One region of the Kitasatospora sp. NPDC098663 genome, then DNA from elsewhere that is predicted to be linked to it. Evidence: riboswitches for the same ligand, from Rfam matches in the RefSeq annotation. Region 1 holds a riboswitch; each other region holds the start of a gene.

The links. Region 1 has a riboswitch for cobalamin ahead of ACIQVZ_RS17105 (FecCD family ABC transporter permease). Riboswitches for the same ligand answer to the same signal wherever they lie in the genome.
Region 2: linked by a shared signal. The riboswitch ahead of ACIQVZ_RS24175 (ribonucleoside-diphosphate reductase subunit alpha) and the one ahead of ACIQVZ_RS17105 (FecCD family ABC transporter permease) in region 1 are both predicted to bind cobalamin.
Region 3: linked by a shared signal. The riboswitch ahead of ACIQVZ_RS07580 (CoA-acylating methylmalonate-semialdehyde dehydrogenase) and the one ahead of ACIQVZ_RS17105 (FecCD family ABC transporter permease) in region 1 are both predicted to bind cobalamin.

Annotation. Positions count from the first base shown of each region.
Region 1 covers NZ_JBIWAP010000013.1:195,568-199,496, reverse strand. The annotation lists gene ACIQVZ_RS17115 (ABC transporter substrate-binding protein) at 1-312, opposite strand, end outside; gene ACIQVZ_RS17110 (ABC transporter ATP-binding protein) at 335-1,099, opposite strand; gene ACIQVZ_RS17105 (FecCD family ABC transporter permease) at 1,099-2,181, opposite strand; cobalamin riboswitch at 2,271-2,410, opposite strand; gene sodN (superoxide dismutase, Ni) at 2,499-2,894, opposite strand; gene sodX (nickel-type superoxide dismutase maturation protease) at 3,196-3,558, shown strand; gene ACIQVZ_RS17090 (CGNR zinc finger domain-containing protein) at 3,607-3,929, opposite strand, start outside.
Region 2 covers NZ_JBIWAP010000023.1:14,783-18,711, reverse strand. The annotation lists gene ACIQVZ_RS24175 (ribonucleoside-diphosphate reductase subunit alpha) at 1-1,517, opposite strand, end outside; cobalamin riboswitch at 1,709-1,851, opposite strand; gene ACIQVZ_RS24170 (hypothetical protein) at 2,273-3,280, shown strand; gene ACIQVZ_RS24165 (glycoside hydrolase family 26 protein) at 3,421-3,929, shown strand, end outside.
Region 3 covers NZ_JBIWAP010000005.1:193,522-197,450, reverse strand. The annotation lists gene ACIQVZ_RS07590 (M48 family metalloprotease) at 179-1,126, opposite strand; gene ACIQVZ_RS07585 (BlaI/MecI/CopY family transcriptional regulator) at 1,117-1,599, opposite strand; cobalamin riboswitch at 1,850-2,041, shown strand; gene ACIQVZ_RS07580 (CoA-acylating methylmalonate-semialdehyde dehydrogenase) at 2,258-3,757, shown strand; gene ACIQVZ_RS07575 (acyl-CoA dehydrogenase family protein) at 3,765-3,929, shown strand, end outside.

The DNA of each region.
Region 1 (3,929 bases):
GGAGAGCCACGCGGTCTGCTGGTAGCCGTCCTTCCAGGCGACCTGGTCGACCCGGCCCTTGTCGTCGGGCATCACGTAGCCGGCCATCCGGTCGGCCAGGCCGAGGGCGAGCATCAGCTCGGTGATGCCGACGTCGTTGGTCACCGTCCGGGCGGGCTTCTGCGGGAAGGTGAGTTTGGTGCCGCAGTTCTCCACGGTCACCGGGTAGTGGGCGGAGGCGGCGGTGGCGTCGCCGCTCGGGGCGATCTCGGCGCCGCAGGCGGTGAGCCCGAGGGTGAGCAGGGCGGTGATGGCAACGGCCTTGGTGCGCACGGGGGTTCCTTCGGGGGGTGGGTCAGATCCGGTCGAAGAGCAGTTGGACGGCGCCGGTCGCCGGGTGCCGGACGGGGGTGGCCCGGACGCCGAACACCTCGGCCAGCAGGGCGGGTCGGAGCACCTCGGCGGGCGGCCCCGAGGCGACGATCCGGCCGGCCCGCAGCACGTACAGCAGGTCGCAGTGGCCGGCCGCCAGGTTGAGGTCGTGCAGCGCGGTGAGCACCGTCGGGCCGGCCTCCCGGACCAGCGCCAGCACGTCCAGCTGGTGGCCGATGTCCAGGTGGTTGGTGGGCTCGTCCAGCACCAGCAGCCGGGGCTCCTGGACCAGCGCGCGGGCGATCAGCACCCGCTGCTTCTCGCCGCCGGACAGGCTCAGGAAGCCCCGCCCGGCCAACTGCTCGGCGCCGACCTTGCGCAGCGCCTCGGTGCAGCGCGCGTGGTCGTCCGCGCCCGGGCCGCCCAGGCCGCGCCGGTGCGGCAGCCGGCCCATGGCGACCACCTCGGCCACCGTGAAGTCGAACTCGGCGGAGTGCTCCTGGGGGAGTGCGGCCACCCGCCTGGCGGCCTCGCGCGCGGTCAGCGCGTGCAGGTCCGCGCCGTCCAGCCGGACGGCCCCGGCGGCCGGCCGCAGCGCCCGGTAGACGCAGCGCAGCAGCGTCGACTTGCCGCTGCCGTTGGGCCCGACCAGCCCGACCACCTGCCCGGCGGCGGCGTCCAGGGCGACGTCGTGGACCAGCCGGGCGCCGGCCAGCTCGACCGAGACGGAGTCCAGGGCGAGATCCATCAGCGGCCTCCGAAGGAATAGCCGCGACGGCGCATCAGCAGCAGGAAACAGGGCACCCCGAGCACTGCGGTGACCACCCCGACCGGCAGTTCGGCGGGCGCCAGCAGGGTGCGCGAGACGATGTCCACCCAGACCAGCAGCAGCGCCCCGGCGAGCGGCGCGACCAGCAGCACCCGGCGGTGCCCGGCGCCGACCAGCATCCGGGCCAGGTGCGGCACCATCAGCCCGACGAAGCCGATCGCCCCGCTGACGGCCACCACCGTGCCGGTGACGGCGGCGGTCACCACGAACAGCTCGCGGCGCAGCCGGTCCGGGTCCACGCCCAGCGAGGCGGCCGTCTCGTCGCCCATGGCGAGCGCGTCCAGCCGGCCGGCGGAGCAGGCCAGATACGCCACGCCGGCCAGCACGGTGGCGGCGGCGATCGGCACCGAGCCCCAGGTGGCGCCGCCGAGGCTGCCGAGCAGCCACATCATGGCGTCCCGGGCGGCCTCGCCGCGGGCGGCCGCGAAGACCATCAGCGCGGTGACGGCGGAGAAGCCGTAGGAGAGCGCGGTGCCGGTGAGCACCAGCCGCAGCGGGGTGAGCCCGTAGGCCGTCCGCGCCGCGAGGTAGACCAGCACCATGGCGACCAGCGCCGAGCCGAACGCGGAGGCCGAGATCGCCCACACCCCGAGCGAGGCGAAGGCGCCGAGCAGCAGCACGGCGTTGGCGCCGACGGCCGCGCCGGAGGAGATGCCGAGCACGAACGGGTCGGCCAGCGCGTTGCGCACCAGGGCCTGGACGGCGACGCCGGTGGCGGCCAGCCCGGCGCCGACCACGGCGGCCAGTACGGTGCGCGGCAGCCGGATCTCCCAGACGATCGCGTAGGCGGCGGCCTCGTCCGCCTCCAGCCGTCCGCCCGTCAGCCCGGCGGCCAGCAGCCGCAGGGCGCGGGGCAGGCCGATCCCGGAGGCGCCCAGCGCCACGCCGCAGAGCAGCGAGAGCAGCAGGGCGGCGGCCAGGCCGACGGCGAGCGGGAGGGCGGGTATTCGGCGGGCGGGCGGGCTCGTTGCGCCACTGCCCGCGGCTGCGGTGCTGCTCACGGTGCGCCTTGCCTCGGGCCGCGGGTGCGCGGGGGCGGCACCGGTCGGGTGCGGGCCCGGGCGCCATCCCCTCGCAGTCCACGGCGAGTTGTCGGGAGTTCAGCGGCCGGGGGCGATCGGGCTGGCACGGCCCCAGGGGCCGTGCTCACCGTTGCGGGTCAGCGCCGGATTCACACCGGACTTCCCCCTCGGACGCCCTGGCAGCATAACAGCCACTCAGGCTAGGCAACCCTTACCGGGCCCGGGTGGGGCGTGGACGCACGACCGCCCCCGTCCGGGCTTGCGGACGGGGGCGGTCGGGTGGCGACGCGTCAGGCTCAGGCCTGCTTGGTCTCCCAGAAGATCTTGTCGACCTCGGCGATCAGGTCCAGCAGGGCCTGGCCGGTGGCGGGGTCGGTGGACGCCTTGGCGGCCGAGGCGGCCTTCAGGGTGTCGTTGATCAGCTGGTGCAGCTGCGGGTACTTCTCGAAGTGCGGGGCCTTGAAGTAGTCGCTCCACAGCACCGAGATGTGGTGCTTGACGGCCTCGGCACGCTGCTCCTTGATGATCAGGGCGCGGGTGCGGAAAGCCGGGTCCTCGTTGGCCTGGTACTTCTCCTGGGTGCCCTTGACCGACTCGGCCTCGATCCGGGCCTGCGCCGGGTCGTACACGCCGCAGGGCAGGTCACAGTGGGCGTGGGCGGTGGCGCGCGGTGCAAACAGACGAGAGAACATGGGAGTCCTTCCTTAGATCGTCTTCCCGCGCCCGAGATTACCCTTCCGCACCCGGGGTTTCGCGATCGGGCGGTGGGCCTAGGGCAAAAGGCGGACCCGGAACCGGGGTAATCCGGACACCGAACGGATCGAACGGGGTGACGGTCCGTACGGCAGACTGGGACCGGGCGGTCCGGGAGGAGGAGTCGTGGCGCGGAGCACGGAACCGGCGGGCACGGAACCGGCGGGCACGGAACCCCGGGGGCGGGGCCGGGGCGGCGGCGCGGTGCCGTTCGGGCTGGTCGACGTGGCGGGCCCGTCGATGGTCCCGACCCTGCGCGAGGGCGACCAACTGCTGGTGCGCTACGGCGCGCCGATCCGGCCCGGCGCGGTGGTGCTCTTCCGGCACCCCTTCCAGCAGGACCTGCTGGTGGTGAAGCGGGCCGCCGAGCGGCGTCCGAGGGGCTGGTGGCTGCTGTCCGACAACCGCCCGGTGGACAGCGACAGCCGCAGCTACGGCCCGGTCCCGGACGAGCTGGTGCTCGGCCGGGTGCTGCTGCGGCTGCGCCCGCGCCCGGCCTGGCTGGCGCCGGGGCGGCGGCTGGAGCGGCTGCTGCTGAGCACCCGGCTGGCCCGGGTGCCGGGCCTGGCCCGCCGCCTGGGCGTCTGGGCGGAGCAGCTCTGATCCCCTGAGCCCGGCCCGGACCTAGGCCCAAAGTCACTGGCATTGGGCCTAGCCGGCGGCGCCGAGTGCCGCGGCCTCGGCCTCCTGGCGCTTGCGGGCCCGGTACGCGGCGACGTTGGCGCGGGTCGCGCAGCGGTCCGAGCAGTAGCGGCGGGAGCGGTTGGTCGAGGTGTCCAGGTAGGCGTTGCGGCAGGGTGCGGCCTGGCAGATGCCGAGCCGGTCGGCGCCCAGCTCGGTCAGGTGGACGGCCAGGCCCATGCAGGCGACCGCGCTGAAGTGCGCGGTGGCGGTCGGCGAGTTGTCGGCCAGGTGCAGGTGCCAGCGCGGCCGGCCGGCGTCGTCGAGGTAGTCGTGCCCGGAGACCAGCGGGC
Region 2 (3,929 bases), on a different contig from region 1:
TTGGAGGTGCCGGCCTCGGTGGTCGGGTAGAAGTTGATGTCCACCACGCGGTCGAGGAACGTCACGGCGGTGCGGACGGTGGCGTCGAGGCGCTCCCAGTCCATGGCGCCGAGCAGGTCGTCGACGGAGGCCCCGGGGGCGACGTGGGCGCCGAGGTTGACCGAGCCGAGGTTGCAGACGGCGGTCTCGGAGTCGTCCGTGACCTCCAGGATCTCGGTGCACAGGTTCGAGGAGTGCACCGTGCGGCCGGGCAGCGCGGTCTGGTTGGCGGCGCGGTTGGAGGCGTCCTTGAAGGTCATCCAGCCGTTGCCGGTCTGCGCGAGGGTGCGCATCATCCGGGCGTACAGGGTCTGCGCGGGGATGGTGCGCACGGCCTTGCCGGCCAGCTCGGCCTTGCGGTAGGCCTCGTCGAAGTCGGAGCCCCACAGGTCGACGAGCTCGGGAACGTCGGCGGGGGAGAACAGCGACCAGTCCTCGTTGGCGTTGACCCGGCGCATGAACTCGTCCGGGATCCAGTGCGCCAGGTTGAGGTTGTGGGTGCGCCGCGCCTCTTCGCCGGTGTTGTCGCGGAGCTCCAGGAACTCCTCGATGTCGGCGTGCCAGGTCTCCAGGTAGACGCAGGCCGCGCCCTTGCGGCGGCCGCCCTGGTTGACGGCGGCGACCGAGGAGTCGAGGGTGCGCAGGAACGGGACGATGCCGTTGGACTTGCCGTTGGTGCCGCGGATCAGGCTGCCGCGCGAGCGGATGCGCGAGTAGGACAGGCCGATGCCGCCGGCGTGCTTGGACAGCCGGGCGATCTGCGCGTAGCGGTTGTAGATCGAGTCCAGGTTGTCCAGCGGGGAGTCGAGCAGGTAGCAGCTCGACATCTGCGGGTGCCGGGTGCCGGAGTTGAACAGGGTCGGCGAGGAGGTCAGGTACTCCAGCCGGCTCATCAGGCCGTACAGCTCGGCGACCTCGCGCACGGACTGCTCGCTGTCGCCGACCGCCAGGCCGCAGGCGACGCGGAGCAGGAAGTGCTGCGGGGTCTCGATGACCTTGCGGGTGATCGGGTGGCGCAGCAGGTAGCGGGACTGCACGGTGCGCAGGCCGAAGTACTCGAAGCGGTCGTCGCCGTGCGCGTCGATCAGCGCGTCCAGGGCGGCGGCGTGCTTGGCGACGAAGGCGGCGGTGGTGTCGCCGATCAGACCCTCGTCGTGGCCGACGGCGATCGAGGCGGCGAAGGAGCGCGAGCCCTGGCTGTTCGCCTCGTCGACGATCTCCAGGGCGAGCAGCCGGGCGGCCAGCTTCGAGTACTGGGGGTCCTCGGCGATCATCGACGCGGCGGCGTCCACGGCCAGCCCGCGCAGCTCGGCGAAGTCCGAGCCGGCGTGGCGGCCGCGCAGCGCGGCGGCGGCGACATGGCCGGGGTCCACCTGGGGGAGATCGACGCTGCGGTCGGTGAGCAGCCGAAGGAGCGCGCCACCGGGGTCGGAGACCGTCGGGTCGGTGGGGGCGGGGCCGGTGCCCTGGGCGGGCAGGGTGGCTGAGGCAGCGGTGGTCAAGGCGCTCTCTCCTGGCGGCGATCGGCGGTGGTGCTCGGGGGGTACCGGGCCGTTCGGGGCAGGGGAGCACGGCACGTACGCAGGAAGCGTCGCGCGACAGTGGCGTCCCCGGCCCGCCCGCGAGGCCCGGAAGGTGGTTCTCGTGCTGGCGCGGCCTCTGCGGGAGGGCCGGTGCGCACACCGTCGGCAGGTACTCGGACTCGCGGGGCGGCTGCTGGAGCCGCCCGCTCACCGCTGCGGGGCAGTCCCGGATTCGCACCGGGTTCCCCTGCATCGACAGCAGGATTGAGCATACATCTAGTGGTGTCTCTCTGATGCGACCCCACATGTAGTACGGCGCGGTGTGTCGGAGCGATAACCGGGGGTGCCGGGAGGGGGCGGCTCGTGGCCTTGGGGCGCCTCGGATCCGGGCTTCCGGGGCCCTGATTCCGGGCCCCGGCGCCCTGGTTTCGATACGGAACGGTCACCGGGCGGCCCGGTTGCCGGGGGCATGCCCTACGATCTGGGCGCATGAGCGAGCGAAGCGCCGAGGGGCGCGTTTCGCGAAGCGATCATCGAGCGAAGCGAGGGGGCGCGTGAGCGACGGAACAGGCGCACCCGGGCAGGGTCCGCAGGGAACGCCTCCCACCGGGCCGGGGGGCGTGCACGGTCAGCAGCCGCCGGTGGTGCCCGGTCCGGTGTTGCCGCCGAGCGGGGGCTTCGGGCCGCCGCCGGCCTCGTACGGGCCCCCGGTGTCGCCCGCGCAGCCGGTGGCCCAGCCGGTGGCGCAGCCGGGACCGCCGGGGCAGCAGGTGCCGCCGCAGTGGCAGCCGAACCCCCAGCCGTATCCCCAGGCACATCCCCAGCCGCACCCCCAGACCCAGCCGTACCCCCAGACGCAGCCGTACCCGCAGCCCCAGGCGCCGCAGCGCGCCGAGCCGAACTGGGAGGCGCTGGCGGACCGCAACGCGGCGGACGGCAAGCGCCGCCGCCGGCTGCGGGCCCTCGGCGTGGCGGTCGGGGTCGTCCTGGTCGGCGGCCTGATCGCGGGCGGGGCGGTGCTGCTGACGAAAAGCGGCGACGACAAGCCGGTCGCCGGGCCGGTCGCCTCGGCCTCCGACCGGCCGTCCTCCGCCGCATCGGGTGCCGCGCCGAGTGCCGCCGCAACCCCGGGCGGGAACCCGTCCGGCACCCCGGGCGGTGCGCCGGACGACCCGTCGAAGCCGATCTGGGAGGCCGCCACCGACCCGGCGCCGCAGGACGCGGGGGCACTGTTCTCCGCGCTCCAGGTGACGGTCAACGGCGCCACCTGGAACCGGACCTTCGTCTCGCTGGACTCGCCCTGCTGGGACGGGAACTCGACGACCGGCGGGCTCGGCAAGGTCCTCGGTGACCAGGGCTGCCAGAAGGTGCTCCGGGCGACCTACGTCTCCGGCGACAGCGCGGTGACCGTCGGCGTCGCGGTCTTCGACCACAAGATCCAGGCCGAGACCTCGATGAAGAGCTACACCGGCCACCTCAAGGGCGCCGTCGCGCCGGGCACGCCGGCCTTCTGCGCCACTCCGGGCTGCACCAACACGCACAACACCCTGGGCCGGTACGCCTACTTCACGGTCGAGGGATCGGCGAAGGGCGGCGACACCGCCGACGCCACCGCCACCGCGGCGGCCGCCGGCTTCGGCGAGCACGTGAAGGGCCAGCTGCTCCAGCGCGCCAAGGCCGCGTCCGCGGCCGCGCCGGGGGCCGCCGCGGCCAGCTGATCCGCCGTGAGACCCCGGCCCCGGCGGGTTCGCTCGCCGGGGCCGGGGGAGTGTGGCAGGCTCTCGGGGCAGTCATTCGCACGAGTGTTCCGGTTGTGTCCGCCTGGGCCGGTGCCGGCGACCAACCGGAGGAGCGGTCCGTGGCCCTGCCCAGAGCCCTGCGCGGCAAGCCCGCCGTCCTGGCCGCGGCCGGGGTCGTGGTCGCCGCGGGCGCCGTGGCGCTGTTGCAGCGCGACGGCCGGGCCGACGGCGAACAGCCCGCCCGCGCCCCGGTGACGGTCGGCCTCCCCGGCCGCACCCTGCCGCCGGAGGTCGGCCGTGACCTGCTCGCCCGGGACCCGCAGGCCTCGCCGAACGCCCGGGCCGTCCAGCAGCTGCTCGCCGACCTGGAGGGCCAGGCCCGCACCGGGCAGAGCGGCGGGACGGTGATCGGCCAGCACGTCGAGGCGCACAACGAGCGCAACAACCCCGAGTACGGGGACTACCGCGGCACCAAGCAGGTCGGCTACTACTACAAGAAGGCCGCCGACCTCACCGGCAAGCTGCCCGGCTTCGTCGAGACCGACCTCGGCCCCGGCTACGGCCAGACCGGCTGGGGCGTCGGCGACCCGCGCTCCTACTCGGCCGGCCGCTGGCCCACCTGCCGGGC
Region 3 (3,929 bases), on a different contig from region 1:
GGTGGCCGCCGTGTTCTCGGGTCGGGGCCGTGGTGGCGGCACCGCGCGGGGGTGCCGAGCCCGGAGGCCGGGGTGGACACGGCCTCCGAATCGCCGGCGGGCGGCTGCGCCAAGGCCCGCGCGGGTAAGCCGAGCCTCACGATACCCGGACCCGCACGGTTGGTCTACATCGATGTCGTCAGACCGTGCCGTGAGCCCTCAAGGTCCGGGCCGCGTACTCGACGTACTCGTGCAGCCCGTAGGCCAGGGCCAGGCCGAGCAGGGCCGCGACCGTGACGGCGGCGACCAGGGCGACGGCGGCGTGCGCCCTGCGGCCGGTCGGGCGGGCGGGTTCGGGGCCCAGGAGGGCCTGGACGCGCTGGGGCACGGGGCCGGTGTTCACGGACAGCAGGGGCCCGGCGCCCCGGTGGGCGGCCGGCGATCCGGCCAGGGCCGCCCGGGCGATGGCGGTCGCGGCGGTGCGCCGGTCGGCGACCGCGGCGGCGGCCCGCTCGTCGGCCCAGCGCTCCAGGTGGTAGTCGAGGTCGGCCCGCAGCCGGGCCAGCGCCGGGTGTACGGCGGCGGCGAGGTCGGCGGCGACGGACAGCAGGTGGTGGCGCCCGCGCAGGTGGGCGCGCTCGTGGGCGAGGAGCACCGCGCGCTCCGCCGGGCCCAGCGCGCTCAGCATGCCGGTCGAGACGACGACGCGGCCGGGGCGCCCCCGGTGGCCGGGCAGGGCGAAGGCCTCGGGCTCCTTGCCCGCGACCACGAGCAGGTCGCCGTCGCTCGTGGCATCGGCGGTCAGGCCCCAGGCGCGGGCGAGGAGCACGCGGTGCCCGCGCCACCGCAGCGTCAGCCGTACCGCCTGGACGGCCAGCGCGGCCCCGGCGGCGCAGGACACCGGTACCACGGCGGGCCACCGGGTGACGACGTCGGACAGCGGCAGGTGCTCCAGTCCTGCCAGGAACGGGACGTGGAACAGCCCGACGAGTGCCGCGACGGTGCCGCCCGCCAGCAGGGCGGCCGCGCCCGTGAGTGCGAGCGAGGCCTCGCGCGGGGGGAGCAGCGGAGCCAGGCGGCGGGCGGCGGGCGCCGCGGCCCAGGGGAGCAGCAGGGCCAGGGCGACGACCACCAGGATCAGGCCCATGCGTCGTCCTCGGGCTCGGGCCTGCCGGAGTCCGTCGCGGTCGCGGTCGCGGTCGCGGTCGCGGTCGCGGCCTCGGCAGCGGCATCGGTCTGGGCCTCGGCCTCGGTCTCGGCATCGAGGAGCAGACGGCGCAGGACGTCCTCGTCGTCCTCGGACAGGGAGGAGACGAACCGCTTCAGCACGAGGTCCCGCTGGGGTTCCTTCTCCAACTCCCGGCGCATGCGCCCGGCCGCCAGCCCGGCGGCGTCCTCCACCGGGGCGTAGGCGAAGGACCGCGCGGGGCGGCTGCGGACCAGGGTCCCCTTCTCGTGCAGGCGGGTGAGGATCGTCGCCACGGTGGTGCGGGCCAGCCCGTGGTCCAGCGCCGCCTTGACCTGCTGGGCGGTCAGCGGCTCGCCGGCCGCCCACAACACCGCCAGCACGTCCGCGACCAGCTCCCCGTGCGGACGCCTGGCGTCCCGACCGTCCCTCACATCGTTCTCCCTGTCCCGACACTCCCGGCAGACACACCCCCGGCGCCGACAGCGGTCGGCAGTCGAGGCCCACCCGCGCCGGTATGGCGAGGATGGGCTCGGCCTGTGTTGCTTAGGTGTGCCTCAGCTAACTTTACGGGCTCGTGGCCCCGCGCTGCCGGGCGCCTGATCGCGGACCCCGTCCGGTCGCGTGTCGCTCGGCGCGGTGGAAAGCCGGTGGCGCAACGCGCGTGCGGGCCTCTGGACTTACTAGGACGTCCAACTATATGGTCGATGGCAGGTCCGCGGTGTCAGGGAAGCCGGTGTGAGTCCGGCACGGTCCCGCCACTGTGACCGGGGAGTTCGTCCTCGCAGACGAAGGCCACTGGCAGCCAGCCGGGAAGGCCTGGGGGCGTGCGGTGATCCGGGAGTCAGGATACCGGCCGCGGGTGTTCCGTGTTTTCCACGAGGATGGAGACGACACGCATGACCCCGGGCTGCTCCCGCTCCACTGCCGCTCCTGGTTGTCCCGTGCCCACGGCCGCCGGGGCGTCCACGCCCTGACGTTCCGTTCCGCCGCCGCACGCCCGTGCCGCGGGGCGCACCACCGTGTGCCCGCCGACCCGCGGCGGCCTCCGATCCTCCTCCTCTCCCCACCCCTGTCGAGAGAAGGAACCCGATGGTCCGAGAACTGACCCACTTCGTCGCCGGCAAGCCCACCGCCGGCACCTCCGGTCGCTTCGGCGACGTGTACGACCCCAACACCGGCCGGGTGCAGGCCCGGGTGCCGCTGGCGAGCCGGGCCGAGGTCGAGGCGGTGATCGCCGACGCCGCGCAGGCCCAGCCCGCGTGGGCGGCCTGGAACCCGCAGCGGCGGGCCCGCGTCCTGCTGCGCTTCCTCCAGCTCGTCGAGCAGGAGAAGGAGGAACTGGCCCGGCTGCTGTCCGCCGAGCACGGCAAGACCGTGGCCGACGCCCACGGGGACATCCAGCGCGGCCTGGAGGTCGTCGAGTTCGCCGCCGGCATCCCGCACCTGCTGAAGGGCGAGTTCAGCGACAACGCGGGCACCGGCATCGACGTGTACTCGATGCGCCAGCCGCTCGGCGTGGTCGCGGGCATCACGCCGTTCAACTTCCCGGCGATGATCCCGCTCTGGAAGGCCGCACCCGCCCTCGCCTGCGGCAACGCCTTCGTCCTCAAGCCCTCGGAGCGCGACCCCTCGGTGCCGCTGCGCCTGGCCGAGCTGTTCCTGGAGGCCGGGCTGCCGCCGGGCGTGCTGAACGTGGTCAACGGCGGCAAGGAGGCCGTGGACACCCTGCTGGAGGACCCGCGGGTGCAGGCGGTCGGGTTCGTCGGCTCCACGCCGATCGCCCAGTACGTCTACGCCACCGCCGCCGCGCACGGGAAGCGGGCGCAGTGCTTCGGCGGCGCCAAGAACCACCTGATCGTGATGCCGGACGCCGACCTCGACCAGGCCGCGGACGCCCTGATCGGCGCCGGCTACGGCTCGGCCGGCGAGCGCTGCATGGCGATCTCGGTGGCCGTCCCGGTGGGGGAGGAGACCGCCGACGCCCTGGTGGCCAAACTGGTCGAGCGGATCGCCGCGCTGAAGGTCGGGCGCTCGGACGACCCGGCGGCGGACTTCGGCCCGCTGGTCGGCGCCGACGCGCTGGAGCGAGTCCGCGGCTACCTCGACCTCGGGGTCGAGGAGGGCGCCGAACTCGTGGTCGACGGGCGCGACTTCCGGCTGGAGGGGCACGAGGGCGGCTACTTCCTCGGCGCCTCGCTGTTCGACCGGGTGACTCCCGACATGCGGATCTACCGGGAGGAGATCTTCGGCCCCGTCCTGACCGTGCTCCGCGCCGCCGACTACGAGGAGGCGCTGCGCCTGCCCAGCGAGCACGAGTTCGGCAACGGCGTGGCCATCTACACCCGGGACGGCGACACGGCACGGGACTTCGCCCGCCGGGTGAACACCGGCATGGTCGGCGTCAACGTGCCGATCCCCGTGCCGGTCGCGTACCACACCTTCGGCGGCTGGAAGCGCTCCGGGTTCGGCGACCTCAACCAGCACGGGCCGGACTCGATCCGCTTCTACACCCGCACCCGCACCGTCACCTCGCGCTGGCCCTCCGGGGTCAAGGAGGGCGCGAGCTTCACCATCCCGACGATGGGCTGAGGGCGTCGTGCACGACCTCACAGAGGACCAGCTCGCCATCGCGGCGACCACCCGGGCCTTCGCCCGCGAACACCTGGCGCCGAACGCGGTCGCGTGGGACCAGGCCAAGCACTTCCCGGTGGACGTGCTGCGCAAGGCGGCGGACGTCGGCCTGGCCGGCGTCTACGTCCGC